Regions from separate parts of the Sphingobacterium siyangense genome, predicted to be linked through region 2. Evidence: riboswitches for the same ligand, from Rfam matches in the RefSeq annotation. Region 2 holds a riboswitch; the other holds the start of a gene.
What was found. A riboswitch is a leader RNA that binds a small molecule or an ion and turns the genes downstream of it on or off. The one in region 2 is predicted to bind thiamine pyrophosphate.
Positions count from the first base shown of each region.

Region 1: it holds a riboswitch for thiamine pyrophosphate, as region 2 does, so the genes downstream of both, thiM (hydroxyethylthiazole kinase) here and thiS (sulfur carrier protein ThiS) in region 2, are expected to answer to the same signal.

Region 1 covers NZ_CP080574.1:4,333,421-4,340,406, reverse strand. The annotation lists gene K2F45_RS18325 (DUF1572 family protein) at 1-88, opposite strand, end outside; gene K2F45_RS18320 (GIN domain-containing protein) at 390-1,133, opposite strand; gene tenA (thiaminase II) at 1,383-2,039, opposite strand; gene thiD (bifunctional hydroxymethylpyrimidine kinase/phosphomethylpyrimidine kinase) at 2,026-2,865, opposite strand; gene thiE (thiamine phosphate synthase) at 2,862-3,494, opposite strand; gene thiM (hydroxyethylthiazole kinase) at 3,484-4,287, opposite strand; TPP riboswitch at 4,369-4,461, opposite strand; gene K2F45_RS18295 (VanW family protein) at 4,524-5,366, opposite strand; gene K2F45_RS18290 (hypothetical protein) at 5,492-6,742, opposite strand; gene K2F45_RS18285 (dienelactone hydrolase family protein) at 6,776-6,986, opposite strand, start outside.
Region 2 covers NZ_CP080574.1:3,946,559-3,953,544, forward strand. The annotation lists gene K2F45_RS16590 (DMT family transporter) at 1-445, opposite strand, end outside; gene K2F45_RS16595 (aminotransferase-like domain-containing protein) at 557-1,972, shown strand; gene K2F45_RS16600 (alpha-L-rhamnosidase) at 2,035-4,671, opposite strand; TPP riboswitch at 4,832-4,927, shown strand; gene thiS (sulfur carrier protein ThiS) at 4,987-5,193, shown strand; gene thiC (phosphomethylpyrimidine synthase ThiC) at 5,245-6,986, shown strand, end outside.

The DNA.
Region 1 (6,986 bases), 390 kb from region 2:
GTTCAGTGCTTAGTTGTGTAAATGTTTTATCACCCAATGATTTATAATATTGAAATTGCTTTATACAAGTCGCTAAGAAATTATCCATTACGCCGAAAGTTTATCATTTATATGCATATTAATATACAAAAATGTCGTGAAACCGAGACCTAAAATAGTTTTTTTTGAGCAGAAATCTGGTGGTGTTATCGATCTCACTAATTTCCTGATACTGCTTTTTGAAGTGATTAATGTGCAAATTTATAAGGAGAAGGAGAAGGAGAAGGAGAAGGAGAAGTGTGAGCAAAAAGGTCGATAAAAGCAAAGGTGATACTGGGGTATGTATCACCTTTAAGCTAACTAAACATTAAACATAAACAAACAGTCTTTATTAAAGACCACACTAAAAATTATAGTACTACTCTGCCGCTAGTTGATTTGTCAACTTGGACATTTTTTGGTTGATTTTTTAACGCAATTCTGGCAGATGTAGAAACCTTTCCCTGTAAGTTTTCTTTCACGCTGAGCGTTACATTTGCAGACGAATTCGCTTGTATTTGGGCATTTGTTGTTGAGAAACGGCTCATATCAACCGATGCCGATGAGTTGGTGTTCAAATTTAAATTTGAAGCACTTCCCGAAATGTCTTGGCTGGACGAACTACTTGCAGATACCTGCAAATTTTTACTGCTCACATTCGTTGTTAAACTACTCGAAGAACTTGTTGAAAGGCTTATATCATCCGCAATTAATCTTTTAAGGGATATGCTTGCTGAAGAAGATACGTCAACAGAAATTTTATCGGCCTTAATTGTTTCATCGGTATGAATTGAACTGCTAGAAGATGCCGAAAAACGTGTTGGTATCTTACTTGAGTAAACAGTTACGCGATTGTTTCTCGCATTTCTGACAGAACTGTTTCTTTTATACTGTACATAGAGTGTACCGTTTTTTACAGTCGTTTCGATAAGGGATAAATGCTCGGGATTATCTGCTTCAACAACAACCTCGTTGCGATTAGAGTGAATATAATCTACACGTAATGAAGTTGCCGATGAAATGCCATCTGGAGCAGTGATTTTGCGTGTTTCGCGTTCTTGTGCCTGAGCTACATATAAAAATGAAATAAAGGCAATGGTTAAGATTCTTTTCATTATTTTTCTGTTATTAGTTTAAATTTATTGTTACTGAAAGTTTCATTTTAATTCCCCTTTTTATCGTTTCTTATGTGCTTATGCACTTATGTGCACGCTCTATCGTTAACTGCCACCTATAGTATAATAGTAATGCCAAAACTTTAAATCCGTTTAAAATACTGATTAACACTAGTTTTGTTTCTGAGTGCTATTTTCGTTAATGCTCATTTTTGAACATCAACTGTTCGGTATCGGACAATAGTTTGTTTACCATACCCTTCGTTTGTAGGCTGCTAACCAGAATTGATACTCTAATTGGGAAGCTGTTATAAATACTTGTCGCATCTTCTCCCGTTTTGTTGCAGTAGTTTCTGCAGCAATTTTGTCAACGTAGTTTTTCGCCTTGATAACGCCCTGTGCAAAATCCTCACCGCTATAGGTTTCTATCCATTTGGAATAGGGATTTCCCTGTGTATTTGCTGTCGATACAATGTGATCTCCGACCTCCTTATAAATCCAAAAACAGGGGAGTGTTGCCGCCATAGCGACCTCAATGCTCTCGAAAGCGGCTACGCTTTTAAGAAAATGGACATAATGATGGCAGGTTGGTTCGATTTTGTTGCTCTTGTCGGCAGGACTTAAACCAAATTCCCGAAAGTAATTTTCGTGTAATGCCCGTTCAACAAGAAGCGCATTGCGACCAAATTCGAAATAGTCCAATGCTTGTTGGTTATCCGCACTTTTTGCACCTATAAAGGCGAGCACACGGCCAAATTCTTCTAAATAGAAAGCATCCTGCTGCATGTAAAATTGAAATTTATCCAGGGGAAGACTACCATCACTAAGCTGAACAATAAATGGCATAGTAAGTATATCCGAATAAATAGCTGTTATGGATTCCCAGGCATGATCAGTCCAGTTCATATTGAATAAGTTTAATCGGATTATGGAAGTGATTTAATGGCCCATTTCCTTTGCCAATGACGAGATCTTTGCTACCAGCTATTGCTGCGTGTATATAGGCCAATGCGAATTCAACCGCGCTATCGAGACCAACGCCTTGTGCCAAATGGCTCGCAATTGCTGAAGAAAGCGAACAACCGGAACCATGTGTATTTTTGCTGTTAATTTTTTGAGATTTGAATTCAATTGGTGGACTCTTGTGCTGGAACAACAGGGATGTTAATTCTTGACTTTGGAGATGCCCGCCTTTAATCAAAACGGATTGACAACCTTTCGCCAATAGGCTATTTCCCGCTTTTTTCATCTTCTCAACATTGTCAATAACTTCGTTTACTAAAACACTTACCTCGTCTAAATTTGGTGTAATCAGCATTGCTAAAGGAAAAAGAAGTTCTATGCAGGCCTGAATTGTATCATCGTGAATGAGCTTGTGCCCGCTGGTCGAGACCATGACTGGATCAAATACGATAGGCCCTTTATATTCTTTTAAATAGCTGCTAATAAGCTCCACAAGTTCAATATTGTGTACCATTCCTATTTTGATTGCATCGGGATAGATATCGTCAAAAATAGCATCCAATTGGTCCTGGACGGCTGCTGTAGGAATTTCATAAATACGTCTTACACCTTGTGTGTTCTGAACGGGTAAGGCAGTTAAAACATTCATGGCATAACAACCTAATGCAGATATGGTTTTGGTATCTGCCTGTATACCTGCACCACCGCTACCATCGAACCCCGCAATGCTGAGTACGGTAGGGACGCGGTATTTTTTATCTTTTGTCATTTTAATAGTTCTTTTAGTTGTGCACTGGCAGCTCTGGGATCTTGACTTTGGCATATGGCCGAAACGACTGCAATGGAGTCTGCACCGGCATTCCAGGTCTCTTCTGCTGTTTGTAAATTCATCCTTCCGATAGCGATCAATGGTTTTTCCGTCCTACTCCGAAGTTGTTTTAAACCCGCAATTCCCCATTCAGTAACCGTATCTACTTTTGTTTTCGTAGAAAAAATGGGGCTTACACCAAGGTGGTCGACGGTGTACATTTGTTCACTTTCCAGTTGTTGCATGTCTTCTATGGACCAGCCTATGGTTAATTTATCACCATATTTTTCGCGAATAGCGAGCGGCTGCAAATCATTTTGACCCACATGTACTCCCCATGCCTCGATTTGGGCAGCGATTGCTACGGCATCATTGATCACGAGCGGAATACCATAATGATCGGTCAGTTTTTTCAAACGGATGGCTTTATCCAAAAATGTGGCCGGATCGTCAGCCTTTTCGCGCAATTGTATAAGATCGACTCCGCCAATAATGGCTTCTTCGGCAACATTGAGCCAATTTTGAGGATAACAGTCCCGCTCAGAAATTACCAAATATAAAGGGTAGGGAAAAAGCGGATTAATGCGCATAGCGTTTGATCTTGAGCTTTGATTTTAGACGTTCTGCATTGAGCTGATAGAGTTCATCATAGAGATTCAATTGCAGGGTGCCCGGTCCAGCTGCTGTTTGGGCAGCGAGTTCTCCCGCTAAGCTCAGAATGGATACACCGGCAACAGCTGCTTCAAAATATTGGTCTGTAACACCTAGAAATGCACCAATAAGCGCAGTAGCACTACAGCCAAGCCCAGTTACCTGTGTCATTAAAGGGTTGCCATTAAAAACTTCAACCCGATATTGCTGTGAAAGGATATAGTCTACTTCTCCAGAAATACAGATAATGGAGCCGGTTTGTTCTTGTAATAATTGGCCAAATCGGAGCGCATCTTTACTCGCTGTCGTGCTGTCGACTCCCTTTGTGTTCGGTTGGTTGAAATTGTACAGCGTCATGATTTCTGATGCATTTCCACGAATAACCGTGGGTTTGAGATCCAGTAGATTGGATAATAAATCATTGCGGAATGCTGATATCCCAGCACCAACAGGATCAAGTACCCATGGCCGTCCAATGGTATTGGCATGTTCGGTAGCAACCAGCATAGCTTCGGCAGTATCTTCACTCAAGGTGCCGATATTAATGACAAGAGCTTGTGCAATATCGACAACCTCGCGTACTTCTAATGGGCTGTGTACCATCACAGGGGACGCTCCTAGGGCTAAAAGTGCGTTGGCAGTATTGTTCATCACGACTAGGTTTGTGATGTTGTGTACAAGGGGTTTTTCGACCCTCAGCTGCTCTAATAAATTGATAATTGAATCTTCCATTTTTTTACATATGCTAAGATATACTGTGTGGCCTTGGAGGGAAGAAGAGCGATAGCCTGTGCAGTAAAGGAGTATGCTGTACAGTGGATTTTTGCTTTTCCCTACGCCGGTATAAACCGAATCAGGTTCAAAGGGACTATCTCAATTCTATACAGAATACCCCCAAAGCCAGACCAAACTTAAACAAAAAAGAGGACTTTTCATATCCGTCATTTTTCGATCATTAGCTTGTTGAATTAATCGGCCGGATTTTGATCGGCACTAATTTCAATGTATTCAACAGGGGTATAGGTAACCCGGGCAAAATTTTTGGTCAAAAGTTCGGTTTCCAAAATCTTTCCACCCTGAAACTTTAAAAATTTCTCGCGCCAAATCTCATTTTTCCGAAAGAACTGATTGTCTATTTTAAGAAATTGATGTTCTTTTTCAACGACATGGTACGCAAAATCCAGTTCTTGATCAATTCTTAATTCGCCCTCTAAACATTTGTCTGTGAACCAGAGATTTATTTGAAAGGTGTAAGGCGTGTTGTTGGTGAATTGATAGTCGCGGTAATTATAAAAGACGGTAGCTCCACTACCGAATGGCAAAACACGGCCATCGTCCGGAAATGGATCAAAAGAGTGGTGATAACGTTCATTGACGGTGAGTGGACTATGGATAACAAGCCAATGGATGAGGTTGGATATTTGACAGATTCCACCGCCAATACCCGCTCTTGCTTCACCAAAGGATAACTCCATGCCGGGCAGATATCCTTTTTTTACAGTGGGTAGTCCAACGAGTTTACAAAATGAAAAGGTTTCCTTCGGTCTGATCAGAATGCTATTAATCTGTGCTGCTGCAATTTTCAGGTTGGTAACTTTGTTAATCTGCAATTGCATATTATTTTCGCCTAGTTTTTTTAATAAGACAGACTGATGCTTTTTAATACGAAAGGGAAGTTTTTCAGTTGATTTAGCTGTGCTGTATTTCTTATTATCAAATAGCCAAACGGCTTTGCGCTGCACTCTTCTCGCCCATACTGCAATAAAATAGAGTATGGGATGAAGTTGACTGATCAGTTTTCTTTTTCTCAATTTGACGTTTATGTATCGCTATCAAAATTAGTGCAGAAATGTGTTTTTTGCCGAATTTCGTCGAATATTTTTTTGTCAAAATCAAGAATCTTATTGTCTGAGCTTAGTGCAGTTTTTCAGTTCGTTTAGTTGGTTTTCTTTGCCTGTATGTATTTCGCTGTTAACTTTCCCTCCTTGTTATAGATCAAGCTTTCGTAGGCACAGTTTCCGAGATCTTTTACAATAGATTTTTGTTGTAATACACCCTCATAATAAAACTCATCAATCGTTTCGTTGGCTCGGTACGATCGCTTGATTTCGGCTGTCAGTCGATCGCTTTGATCGAAGGTTTGGCGCAGCGAGTAGTCACTTGTTTCCGGACTATCATACTGATAGCGGACGCGACTTTCTCTTTGATCATTTCTGCCCGAAATCTCTTCAGTAATTCGATTCTGTTGATCATAACTGTAAATGGTCCAGTCTCTCCGTTGATAGACAAAATGAATGGATTCACTTTTTATAACCTGGAGTTTACTGTTCAAGTGATAAATCATCGCCGATTCAAATGTAGGATCGTAGGAAACAATGGTATTTGGGAGATACCGGTAAATTGTACTGCTGCTCCACTTACTATTTCGAAGGTACTGTATGGAGTCGATAAGTCCGAATTGATTATAGCATCTTTTGTTGTAATAATTATTTCCCCCGGAAAGATTGTTCGATGTGATCTCTTTGCCTTCTTCATATACAGTCGTCATAATTGCACCGGATTGCACCGCATTTTCGTCCGAAAACTGCTGCATTACATAAGTGCCGTCACATTTATTCTTACGCTGACTGTAATAAAGAGGAAGAGCGGAATTTGCGATAATAGCCGCTGCATATTGCCCGGATGGAATAAATTGAACTTGTGCGATTGAGTCAAAGAAATGTGAGGCATTATATTGTGCAGAAGCTTTCTTTGACGCAATTTGTGTGCTGGTGTTTAATATCGGTTTGGCTGCTGCCAGATAGGTATTACTATCGTATATGATCTTGGGTTTGGCTAATCCATCAAACAAGATCATGGCATGACGTTGCTTCAATGACAATACGTCGATGGTCCACTGGTGATTTTTAACGATGAATGTGAGTTTTTTTGCATCGGTTTTTGTGACCAGTAACTTTGTTGTGCTATAAGGTACTAATTTGAAAATCTCAGCAGCATTTTTTTCGTGTAGACGCATGATAAAATCAGTTGATTTATCGGACTCATTGGTTAGAAAAAGAACTGCATGCGTTGGGCTAGCTATTGTTAGCGATTTTACTGTTTGCGATGCTGCGCTGGGACTATATAACAGCAATATCAACAACTGAATGATAATCGGATAAATGTGCAGTTTCGCGTTATAATTCATTTGGGTCGATATTGCTGTTGTTGACTTTGCTATTTAATTTAATACTTCTTTCAAAAATAATAAGGTGTGCTCCCAGGCACGTTTAGCCATTACGGGGTTATATTCGGCTGACTCGGGATTCGTAAACGTATGTCCCGAATTTGCGTAGGTAATTATTTGCCAGTCTGCTTTTCCTTCATTTAATTCCTTGACCAACCCATCGTAATCTTCTTTTGATACGCTTTTATCGGCTGCTGGGTGCTCA
Region 2 (6,986 bases):
CCAGCGCATAGCCGATCACCAGTAGGCTCCCTAAAGCAGAGAACAGCCAAAAGATTGGCTTCGGACACTCGCCACCACGTATAATACCAAATACGGCTGTCGATACGGGCAAAATACCGATAAAAACGATAGAGTGCGCAGACGTGATGTGCTGCAGGGCTAAAGCGCTCAGTAAGGGAAATCCAACGACACATCCTATTGCAACGATGCATAGCGAACCCAATTTTTTTCTTTCTGGTCGTTTTTCCTTAAAAACCATCAATGTTACCAGTGCCAATATACCTGCAATCGAAGCTCTGGCTAGCGTCACAAATACGGGGTCAAATGCTAAAACCGCCATTCGTGTTGCCGGCAACGAACCGCTAAATAATAGCACCCCGATAAAACCGTTTAACCAACCGCTTGCGGTATTTTCTTGTAATTTACTTATACTTAATTCTGCCATGTTTCCATCTTTTACACAAAGTTCGTCCATTACAAGAACTAAGCACAGTCACAGTTTTTGATAATTCAACGGACACAGTTACCTTTGAAGACAGATATTAATCCTTATTTTATGAAAAAAGATTATTTGTATAATGAAATAGCAGACAATATTGCCAATAAGATTAATTCAGGTGTCTTAAAAGCCGGCGAGAAACTACCTTCAGTGAGAAATCTAAGTGCTGAACACGGTATCAGTATAAATACCGCAAAAAGGATATTTCTAGAGCTGGAAGGACGTTCACTTATACGGTCCAAACCTCAGTCCGGCTACTTCGTTAGTCCTCCAAACTATTTGCAGCTTCCTTTGGCCGCAGCCAGTCAACCTATTCCAATCGCCAATAACCGAGAACCAGATCAATTAATGAATAAGGTGTATTCAACCATTGGGCGCCGGGATTTAACCTTATTTTCGATCGGTGTTCCTTCGGGAAGTCTCCTGCCTACCGCAAAATTGAAAAAAGAAATCGTTCTCGCTACACAGGAGCTCAGCGATGGTGGCACAGCATATGAGCCCCTGCAGGGCAATATAAAATTACGTCGTATGGTAGCTGTACGTTCATTGGCCTGGGGTGGAAATCTAAACGAAGATGAGGTCGTTACCACCAACGGCTGTATGAATGCTTTGGTTTTATGTCTGATGGCCTTAACCAAACCTGGAGATACACTGGCTCTTGAAAGCCCCTGCTATCCGGGTATCCTCCAACTTGCCGTTAGCCTGGGACTTAAGGTGCTGGAACTAGCCACGGACCCCATCACGGGAATAGACATTGAAGCCCTCAAAAAGCTATTGCCCGAAATCAAAGTCTGCTTACTGGTTCCCAATTTTAACACCCCTCTGGGCTATTGCATGCCGGATGAGAACAAGCGGGAAATTGTATCACTGCTAGCAAAACATCATATCCCGCTGATCGAAGATGACACCTACGGCGACCTCCATTTTGGTATCCAACGCCCCAAATGTTGCAAATCTTTTGACCTCGATGGCAATGTACTCTGGTGCGGATCAGTTTCAAAGACATTGGCTCCGGGCTTCCGTGTCGGATGGGTCGCTCCTGGAAAATACAAGGAGCAGATTATCAAACTAAAACTAATCCATTCCCTATCATCTACAACGATCATCAACGAGGCGGTGGGAAATTTTCTATTAACAGGAAAGTATGAAAACCACCTACGTAAACTCCGTAGATCATTAACAGAAAACTACCAGCAGTATGCCGCTATCATCGCGGACCATTTTCCGGAAGGCACTAAAATAAGCCGCCCACAGGGCGGACTCGCCCTATGGGTTGAATTTCCAAAACACATCGATACAGGCAAGCTATACAATTATGCGCTTAAACTACAGATTAGCATTTCACCGGGAAGGATCTTCACCTTGCAGGATCAATTTCACCATTGCATGCGGCTCTGCATTGGTTTACCCTGGAGCAATGAAATCGCCTTAAAATTAAAACAGCTTGGTAAACTCGCAAAAGCCCTCCAATAGATTATAACATTAAAGAATAAAACCAACAGTCAAGACAGGAAACAACAAGTCGAAGCCTATGCTTACTTGAGTTCCAGTTCCAGCCTGTGTTTACCAGCCTCCAATTGGACGATATCGCTGCTTCTAACATTATCCGGTGGATAAAATGTTGCCGTCGCATTAGCAGGTATTTGGATATTATATACGATCATTTTATCCGTTAACTTCCATTCGGAAACAATTTTACCGTAGGGTGAATCGTAAGAAATAGAAGATTCTTTCAATTCCTGGGGGAAGATAGGTTTTAAGAGCACATGTTTAAATCCAGGTTGTTTAGGATCTGGCAGAATCCCGCCGATAGATTTAAAAAACCAACCACCGATTTCGCCAAACATCATGTGGTTGTCTGAAATATCCCGTGTTGCTTTTAAATCCCAGTTCTCCAACAATGTTGTCGCTCCATTTACAATCCACCATCCCCAAGACGGGTAGGTATCTTGTACCGCGACCTTATAGGCTGTCGTTGCGTAACCGTTATCTTTTAACGCATTCAATAATGCTTTAGCACCCAATACACCTACATCCAAATGAAAGTTGGTCTCTTCCACTTTCTTATTCAGGTTGGCTGCAACGCGGGCTTTCATTTCATCGGGTACAACACCCCAATAGAGTGGTACACTCAGTTCGGTCTGTGTTCCATTGCTATAAACACCTTTGGAAGCATCTAAAAATTTAGCGTTGATGGCCGTTTTAATTTTCTCGCTTAGCAGTTCATATTTTTGCTGATCTGCTGTGTACCCAAACAATTTGGCCGCAGCAGCCAAGATGGTCGCATCCACATAAAAATAAACAGATGAGGTCAACTCCAGATTGGACTGTGACTTAACCGGCACCCAGTCTCCACGCCCAAAAGTTGTTAAGCCAGACGGGCTGATTCCATCTACATAATCGACATAGCGTTTGATATTTAGATAACATTCTTCTAATGCACGTGGGTCTCCATAAAACTGATAGATCTGCCATGGAATGATGGCAATGGTGCTTGTCCAATCCAAACCATTTGCGGTACCATAGCCCCATCCGCCAGTTGGAATAATATCGGGTAAGACACCATTCTCCTGTTGTTCATCACGATGATCTGCCATCCACTTTTCATAAACTGTTATCCCGTCAAAATTGTAAAAAGCTGTTTCAATCGCTAGATGCCCATCCCCTGTCCAACCGTTCTTTTCGCGCTGCGGACAGTCTGTAGGATAGCCCATCAAATTGGACAAGTAGGCATTGTTGGTCGCTTCCCATAGTTTGTTGACCAACGCTGATGATGTCTTAAGCTGTCCAATAGCAGGCACATCACTATGCATAAAATAGGCGGTCACAGCCGAACTATCCAACGCGATCGCTGCACTACTACTAATTTCGACGTAACGAAATCCCTTGTAACCGAACTTGGCCATAAACTCATCATCCCGACCACTTAAGGTCAATATATCGGTCTGAAAGGGCTCCTTTTCCTTATCGCCCCGATTATAAACATCAATATTGGACTGATCAAGATGCCCATCCGCCAACAACCGCTCACCATGCTTGATACGCAGCATAGTACCCGCAGCTCCTTTCACCTTAATTTTTGTAATCCCGGCCATATTCTGGCCCATATCGAACACATAGGTACGTTGGTCTATCTTTGTCACTGATTTCGGCTTATAGGACTTCACGAGCCGAATCGGTACCATCTGTTGGGAAACGATATGTGCAGATGGCGCATTTCTATACTGAACAGCCTGCCAGGCCGAATCATCGTATTTTGGTTTATCCCAGTTGGGTATTTCCAGTCTTGCATCGTAATGCTCACCAGTGTAAATATTATTATAGGTGATTGGTCCTGACGCTGTCTTCCACTGCTTATCCGAAACAATGGTTTCCGTCGTTCCATCTGTATAAACGATTTTCAGTTCTAAACAGAATGTTGGCCGGGCCCGCCATGGTGCTTTATCAAAATTCCAAACGGCCAGTGGTTGATGATTATACCAGCCATTCCCCAAAACAACGCCAATGGCGTTCTCTCCTTTTTGAAGCTGCTGGGTTACGTCCGTCACGACATACAATGTCCGTCGGTCAAATCGAGTATACATTGGATCCAGACGATGGTCGTTAACGCGCTGGCCATTAATGGAAAGTTCATATAATCCTGCTGCGGCAATATATGCGCGGGCAGATTTTATCTGCTTATTTGCCTTAAATTCTGTTCTAAAATAAGGCGTTTCTCGCGCATGAATATCCTTATTGTCGCTGATCCATTTTCCTTTCCAAAGGTCCATTCCCATCATGCCCGTTTCGAACGATGCTATTTCTGAACGTGTTGATACACCATCCTTATCCCATACTTTAACCTTCCAGAAGTACTTGGTCTGTGGCTTTAACTGTGCGCCATTATAGGACACTAACATAGCCGAGCTGAACTGTTTGCCACTATCCCAGTTATCTTTGGTCTCTCGCAGCAGTGCCAGCGAATCTTGCCCTAAAAAGATCTGATAAGCCTGTTGTACCGCACCTTTACGTTGGTCCTCAAGTCGCCAGCTAAGTCTTGGGTGAATTGCATCAATACCCAATGGATTGACCAAATGTTCGCATGTCAACTGCACGGCGCTGCAGTTGTTTTTAGGTTGGGCATAAGTGTTGCTAGCGATACACAACAATGTTGTCAATAAAATCCTACGCATTAAAAGATACTATTCTTGGTGGTTGTTAAATTGTTTTAGCTGATTCAAAAAACTAATATATCAAATATTTCCCACATACTGACCTGTACTTTCCTGTACAATAAACCCAAGTCTGCAAAATAAAATTCTTGCAACTTTCATAAAAATAACCTTATCTTAGTCACAACTTTAGGGGTGTCTGCTCGTGCAGGCTGAGATTTTACCCTTAGAACCTGATCCGGATCATACTGGCGTAGGGAAAAGTGAGCTGTCTACAAGGTGCATTGCTGTGCCTTTGTGTAGCCATTCCTAAAGTTTTACCAAAAAAATTAAGGAATGGAACTTACAATAAACCATCAGATTCGATTTTTCGACCCCTCGCTTACTTCATTGGAAGGCTTGTTGCTTTTGGAATTATCCGGCCAAACTCAGGGCGTGGCTGTAGCTATTAACAACAAAGTCATACCCAAAAAGGACTGGGCTACGACACCACTAAAACCGCACGATCAGATTATTTTAATCACCGCGTCCCAGGGCGGATAGCTATTCCCCAAAAATCAATCGAACCGAGTAATTCACCCCAATAAGAAAAAAATGACAGCTGAAAAAATTACGCAATCGCCCTTTCCAAATGCAAAGAAAATTTTTGTATCCGGAAAACTATTTCCTATTCAAGTCGCTATGCGTCAAATCTCCTTGAGTCCAACCAAATTAACGAATGGAGAAGTAGAAATTAATCCCCCGGTAACAGTCTATGATACTTCTGGACCATATACCGATGACACCATCCATATCGATATCCGAAAAGGCCTCCCGCGCCTTCGCGAACAGTGGATCTTAGATCGTCAGGATGTCATACAGCTGCCTGGCACCAGCTCTGAATATGGACAAAAACGCCTTTCTGATCCAACGTTGGATGAACTCCGATTCGCGTATAGCCATAAACCGAAAATAGCCTCTGCCGGCAGGAATGTCACCCAATTACATTATGCAAAGCAAGGCATCATTACCCCAGAAATGGAGTACGTTGCTATCCGTGAAAACCAACGTATCGAGCAGCTCACGGCCAGTACCTCCGGAATGGATCATCAGCATAAAGGACAGAATTTTGGTGCCAGAACACATGATAAAGCAATTACACCAGAATTTGTCCGTGAGGAAATCGCTGCCGGAAGAGCAATCATCCCCAATAATATCAATCATCCTGAAAGTGAACCCATGATTATCGGGCGCAACTTTCTTGTTAAAATTAATGCCAATATTGGCAATAGTGCTGTAAGCTCAAGTATAGAGGAAGAAGTTGAGAAAGCAGTATGGGCCTGTCGTTGGGGAGCCGATACCATCATGGACCTGTCCACTGGCAAAAATATTCACGAAACCCGCGAATGGATTATCCGTAACTCGCCCGTTCCAATCGGTACAGTACCGATCTATCAGGCGCTCGAAAAAGTGAAGGGGGTGGCCGAGGACCTTACCTGGGAAATATTCAAAGATACCTTGATTGAACAGGCCGAACAGGGTGTTTCTTACTTTACCATACACGCCGGCGTACTGCTTCGTTATATCCATCTCACCGCTTCTCGAGTAACGGGAATTGTCTCCAGAGGAGGGTCTATCATGGCCAAATGGTGTCTTTTCCACCACAAAGAGAACTTTCTCTATACCCATTTTGAGGAGATCTGTGAGATTATGAAGCGATATGATGTTGCTTTTTCACTTGGCGATGGTCTCCGTCCAGGAGCCATTGCGGACGCCAACGATGCGGCTCAATTTGCGGAGCTCGAAACACTGGGCGAGCTCACCAAGATCGCCTGGAAACACGATGTTCAGGTGATGATCGAAGGTCCGGGCCATGTTCCTATGCAATTGATCAAAGAGAATATGGACAAGCAATTGGCTTGTTGTGACGAAGCACCATTTTATACCTTGGGCCCCTTAACAACTGATATTGCTCCAGGTTATGACCACATCACATCAGCCATTGGAGCTGCGATGATCGGATGGTATGGATGTGCGATGCTTTGCTATGTGACGCCCAAAGAACATCTGGGCTTACCAAATAAAAAAGACGTTAAAGACGGTGTAATCACCTATAAACTAGCTGCCCATGCGGCCGATTTGGCCAAAGGACATCCAGGTGCGCAATACCGTGATAATGCCTTGAGTAAGGCGAGATTTGAATTTAGATGGGAAGATCAATTCAACCTTTCCCTCGATCCAGATACAGCACGTGAATATCATGACGAAACATTGCCGGCAGATGCGGCCAAAGTGGCTCACTTCTGCTCCATGTGCGGTCCCAAATTTTGCTCGATGAAAATTACACAGGAAATCAG